Rheinheimera salexigens: one gene and its partner. The protein of the gene in region 1 interacts with the protein of each later gene in a pairwise test. Links are inferred from orthologs where the notes say so. Each region holds a gene or a part of one and is shown on either strand. Other genes may lie near its edges.

Evidence for each region.
Region 2: the proteins of BI198_RS07240 (region 1) and ndk interact in binary tests that used the Escherichia coli proteins (3 or more experiments, as listed by UniProt). The link is inferred for Rheinheimera salexigens from one-to-one orthologs.

What each region holds. Positions count from the first base shown.
Region 1 is NZ_MKEK01000001.1:1,564,056-1,567,035, reverse strand. The notes cover bases 1-2,976. They hold BI198_RS07240 (5-formyltetrahydrofolate cyclo-ligase), read left to right. Parts: upstream 1-1,185; coding sequence 1,186-1,767; downstream 1,768-2,976. Other genes in these bases: serA (phosphoglycerate dehydrogenase), read left to right, coding at 2,826-2,976; rpiA (ribose-5-phosphate isomerase RpiA), read left to right, coding at 2,030-2,686; BI198_RS07250 (UPF0149 family protein), read right to left, coding at 149-730; ubiH (2-octaprenyl-6-methoxyphenyl hydroxylase), read right to left, coding at 1-148. Outside these bases: more of serA, read left to right, coding at 2,977-2,980. UniProt on the Escherichia coli protein: Involved in the removal of 5-formyltetrahydrofolate.
Region 2 is NZ_MKEK01000001.1:882,074-885,043, reverse strand. Bases 5-2,970 are described here. They hold ndk (nucleoside-diphosphate kinase), read right to left. Parts: upstream 1,721-2,970; coding sequence 1,289-1,720; downstream 5-1,288. Other genes in these bases: hscA (Fe-S protein assembly chaperone HscA), read right to left, coding at 2,296-2,970; fdx (ISC system 2Fe-2S type ferredoxin), read right to left, coding at 1,957-2,292; BI198_RS04175 (bifunctional tRNA (adenosine(37)-C2)-methyltransferase TrmG/ribosomal RNA large subunit methyltransferase RlmN), read right to left, coding at 28-1,155; pilW (type IV pilus biogenesis/stability protein PilW), read right to left, coding at 5-12. Outside these bases: more of pilW, read right to left, coding at 1-4. UniProt on the Escherichia coli protein: Major role in the synthesis of nucleoside triphosphates other than ATP. The ATP gamma phosphate is transferred to the NDP beta phosphate via a ping-pong mechanism, using a phosphorylated active-site intermediate.

The DNA of each region.
Region 1 (2,980 bases):
GGGTTAAAGCCCACGCTAACGTGCTGCCAGCCATACCGCCACCAGCAATAACCAGATCAAACGTGTTAATACTGTTAACCATAGTGTCAGCCGTAGTGTTAGCCGCACTGCTAGCCGATGAGGTTTTGGATAAGGTTTTATTAGCCATTTAATGCACTGTTTTATTACTTACAGCTAAGTTGCTAAATTTTTGGCCTACTTCGGCATGGCAATTTAATACCATGATCCGAACATGCTCTATGACTAAAAAATACGCTTCTTCATTTTCTTCAGCACTACTATCGTCGTTACCATGAATATCAATACGGGTAACATCTGATAATTGCTCAATCGCTTCGCGCACATCTTCAGGCAGTAGCGATAAATCTGTTTGTTGTACAGCAAAGCCCACTAAAAAAGCTTGAGTCCACTCTACCATCGCTTCTAAGCGATCTGCTAAAGCGTCTTCATCAGAAGGCAGTAATAAACTAAAACTAAAATCGGCATTATTAAGATCAGCCGCTGTAGCAACAATTAATTGTTCAATTTGTTTTTGTAGCGCTACCGGTAAGGCTTGGCCATCATTTAAAAAGTCATATAAAATAGGTAAAACTTGATCGGACTCGGCTTTAACACCTGCGCTTAATAAGCCGGAAATTAAACCGTGTACTTCCGCCATAGCGGCCATTACACCGGCTTGATCTAACAAATGGGACCATCGCTCGTAAGTCAATTCAGATTGCTCGTTCATAATAGGATTCTTGCTGGCTAACTTAGTGCTTATGCTACCACTGCCAAGACAAAGCGCCAAGTTTGCAAGCTGGCTTTTGTTAGTCAGCCGCGTTTTACTGTGTCCAAGCACTATAATTGCATAAAAATCAAGCGAATGAACTGAAAACCACCTTAGAAAGGGCTTTTGGCTTAGACACTCTCAATCAAGCTGTTATACTTAACGTGTTCTCTGAGTTGTTTGTGATTGGACTGACGTCCCTGAGCCGATAATTGTTTATACAAAGGGTTTTATATGTGTTGTCAGTGTGCAGGCCCAGCTTGTACTGGGAAGCCTAAGCCAACCACTTTAACTCCCGCCTTGAACCCATGGTTCAAGGGCAACAATTCGACACGGCAATTTGGAGAATCCTCTTTCTTTTTTTCCTTTGCTAATGTTTTATGCTTTAAATTAAAGTTTAAATACAGTAACTTAGCATGACCAGTCGCAGCGTAATAAGACAACAAATCCGTTTAACACGCCAGCAATTATCTAGTGCTGAACAGCAAACTGCGGCAAAAAAACTTGTTTCTCAGATTACTAACCTCCCCCAATTCAACACTAGTCAGCATATAGCGTTATATCTCACCAATGATGGCGAACTCGACACATCCTTGCTTATTCAAACCTTATGGCAATTACATAAAACGGTTTATATACCGGTGTTGCATCCGTTTACAGCCGGATATTTAGTATTTGTCCGTTATGAGCCAACCAGCCCGTTACAAACCAATAAATTTGGTATTAAACAGCCTTTATTGGCTTGTCAGAATATTATTCCAGTAGCGGAATTAGATTTAATATTTACGCCATTAGTCGCTTTTGACAGCCAAGGTAATCGATTAGGTATGGGCGGAGGCTTTTATGATCGCACTCTTGCTCAGTTACCTGCAGATTATCGCTCTCGCTTTGTTGGTTTAGCCCATAGTTGTCAGCAAGTCTCTGCGTTACCCATAGCCAGTTGGGACATTCCTCTACAGACTATTGTGACGCCGGATAAAATTTGGCGCTTTAAATAACAGCCTTTTACCGATACGCATTTAATAATAAATCATTTTAGAATAAGACATTTTAAAAAAAGCCCCTTTCATTAATAACTTGCCAATAATCACTGCAAATCTATAGCAACTGCTGTATTACACATAATGTAAATGCTGCCAACATTGCCAAAAGTCAGGCTTATCGTTATTACTAAGCTTTATTTCTGCATTTGCCCTTTTGTCTAGGCAACGTTTCGTTATAATGACCATCTGTATGGCTAAAAGCTTATTGGATATAACAATGACGCAAGATGAAATGAAAAAGCAAGCTGCATGGGCAGCACTAGAGTTTATTCCTCATAACACTATTGTGGGTGTCGGCACTGGCTCCACTGTAAATCATTTTATTGACGCTCTTGCTAGCATTAAGCAGCATATTCAAGGCGCAGTTTCTAGCTCAGTACAATCTACCCTCAAACTTGAAGCGCTGGGTATTCCAGTGTTTGAACTAAACGATATAGACAGCTTTAGTGTTTATGTTGATGGCGCAGATGAAATAAACCCCGCTAAACATATGATTAAAGGTGGCGGCGCAGCATTAACCCGTGAAAAAATTGTCGCTGCTGTGGCAGAGCGGTTTATTTGTATAGTCGATAGCAGTAAACAAGTCGACACGCTAGGCGCGTTTCCTCTACCGGTTGAAGTGTTGCCTATGGCTATTGCTTATGTTCAACGTCAGCTAAATAAATTAGGTGGCGAAGCCATATTGCGTAAAGGTGTTATTACCGATAACGGTAATGTTATTTTAGATGTGCATAACTTGCACATCACTGATCCACTGGCTTTAGAAAACAGCATCAATAATATTGTTGGTGTGGTGTGTAACGGTATTTTTGCCCATCGCCGTGCAGACACAGTGCTTATTGGCACGGTGACTGGCACCAAAATTATTAATTAAATAACAATAATTATAATAATAATACGATTACTAAAATCGAAAAACTCGAATGAAAAACCAAGGCTAGCTTTAAAACAATCATAAAAATAATTGTGCATAAAAAACTTAATTTATTTTAACGCGACTTAAAGAGAGCAATATGGAAAAATTTTCACTGGCCAAAGATAAAATTAAAATTTTACTGTTAGAGGGCCTTCACCAAAGCGCTGTGCAAAGCTTTAAAAGCCTTGGGTATAGCAATATTGAATACCTTAAAACTTCATTGCCCGAAGATGAGCTAATTGAACGTATTAA
Region 2 (2,970 bases), 680 kb from region 1 along the record:
GCGCTTTAACACAGACCATTCCTTGAATTATGACAGTAATTTCACCGCGATTGGTTGTCCTTTCTCTTGCTTTTTAAGCTGGCGATTGGTTCTATCAATCACGTCACCCACTAACTGACCACAAGCAGCATCAATATCACCACCACGGGTTTTACGTACAATAACAGTAAAGCCATATTCATGTAAGACTTTGTTAAATCGGTCAATACGTGAATTGCTGGATCTTTTGTAAGGCGACCCAGGATAAGGGTTAAATGGGATCAGGTTAATTTTAGATGGCGTGTCTTTTAAAGCATGCGCTAATTCATGCGCTTGCTCCATGCTATCGTTAATACCATCTAACATAACATACTCAATAGTAACCTTGTCATTAGCTTTTGACGCCTCGACATAACGGCGTGAAGCAGCTAAAAACTCTTCCATTGGATATTTTTTATTTACCGGCACTAATTGATCGCGTAAGGCATTATTTGGCGCATGTAATGAAATCGCTAACGCGACATCAATTTTCTCGCGTAATAAGTCTAATGCAGGTACAACACCTGAGGTACTTAACGTTACACGGCGTTTTGATAAGCCAAAACCGAAATCTTCCAGCATTAATTGCATAGCCGGTACCACGTTATTTAAGTTAAGCAATGGTTCGCCCATGCCCATCATAACAACGTTAGTCACTGGTTTTACATCGCTACCGCCATAACTACCAATAATTTTAGCGACGCGCCATACCTGACCAATAATTTCCGACACGCTTAAATTACGGTTAAAACCTTGTTGTGCAGTCGAGCAAAATGAGCAATCTAACGCACAACCAACTTGGGAAGAAACACATAACGTGCGTCGATCTTTTTCTGGGATCCACACCGTTTCAACTTCTTGACCACCGCTTAGTCGCATAATGAACTTTATAGTGCCATCACTACTTTCTTGCTGCATCGCTACTTCTGGCGCTGTAATCTCACAACGTTTTTTTAGCTTTTCTCGCAATACTTTATTGATATTGGTCATTTCGTCAAAATTATCAACGCAATAGTGGTAAATCCATTTCATTACCTGATCGGCACGAAATGGCTTTTCGCCCATATCAACAAATAACTGCTGTATTTCGCTGCGCGTTAAATCAAGTAAATTAATTTTTTTCTGTTGCTCAGTCATGTGTCGAGCACTCCTTACCACAATAAACAATAGCTATAAAATACTGCTCTAAGTAGGTACTGTATTGATTAAGCACCTACTTAGATTAAGGGAGCCAATGCTCCCTTAAATCATTTTCATTAAGAGGTTAATCTTAACGAGTACGTGCACATAGCTCAGCTTCAGTGAAGAAGTAAGCAATTTCACGTGCAGCTGATGCCGCAGCGTCTGAACCGTGAACTGCGTTTTCATCAATGCTAGCAGCGTAGTCAGCACGTAAAGTACCGGCTAACGCTTCAGCTGGGTTAGTTGCGCCCATGATTTCACGATTTTTAAGTACCGCATTTTCGCCTTCTAAAACCTGAACCATCACTGGGCCAGAAATCATGAAAGACACTAATGCATTAAAAAATGGACGTGCTTTATGCTCAGCATAAAAGCCCTCAGCTTGTTCTTGGCTTAAGTGAACCATTTTTGAAGCAACAATACGTAAACCAGCAGTCTCAAAACGGTTGTAAATAGCACCAATTACATTTTTAGCAACTGCATCTGGTTTGATAATTGAAAAAGTACGTTCTAAGGCCATTATAGGCTCCTGATTAAAGTTAATGAATAAATAAGGTGATAAATTTTAAGGCGGCAAATTATACGCTATAAGTAAATAAAAACCTATTTGTTGCCGTAAAAAAGCTGTTTTTATAACCAATACTGTCAATTTTTACTTAAGCTAATTATCTTAAGTAAAAATAACAAAGCCTTACCACACGGGATAAGGCTTTATTTGCAATAACGAAGCATTAGGCTAACTAAATATCAGACTGTTTAGCCTTCGCTAACCATATTGACGGTATATTTTGGGATCTCGACAATTAAATCTTCATCGGCAATTCTTGCCTGACAGCCTAAACGAGATTCTGGCTCTAAGCCCCAGGCTTTATCTAACATATCGTCTTCTAATTCATCACTTTCTTTTAATGAATAAAAGCCTTCGCGAACAATAATATGGCAAGTGGTACAGGCACAGGATTTTTCACAGGCATGTTCAATAGAAATGCCATTGCGTAGCGCAACATCTAATACTGTTTCGCCAGGTTTAGCTTCTAACGCTGCGCCTTCAGGGCATAATTCAGCATGGGGTAAAAATACGATTTGAGCCATTTACTATACCTCGTCCACGTTATGACCTTGTAACGCAAGACGAATAGAACTATCCATTCGGCGCGCGGCAAAGTCGTCAGTCAGTGTGTTTGTCTGTTCAATTGCAGCTTTAATTGCTGCCGTGTCATCGCCAGCTTTCACTTGGGCTAACTCGACTAAAGCTTGTTTAATATCTGTTAATTCGTCAGCACTTAATAAAGCAGCATCCGCGGCTAACGCTTGAGTAATGGCTTCAAGTACGCGTTCAGCTTCAACTTGTTGCTCTCGTAGCAAGCGCAATTGCATATCTTCTCGTGCATATTGCATAGAGCTTTTTAACATAGTGGCGACTTGATCATCGCTTAAACCGTAAGACGGTTTAACTTGAATACTGGATTTAACGCCGGTCGATTTCTCTTCAGCATTAACACTTAATAAACCATCGGCATCAACTTGAAATGTCACGCGAATATGAGCGCCGCCTGCGGGCATCGCCGGGATATTACGCAGTTCAAACCGCGCCAATGAACGACAATCGTCAACTAGTTCACGTTCACCTTGCACTACATGCAAAGCCATAGCAGTTTGGCCATCTTTAAACGTAGTAAATTCTTGTGCACGTGACACCGGAATAACAGTATTTCGCGGAATAATTTTCTCGGTTAATCCACCCATGGTTTCTAAACCTAAAGACAGCGG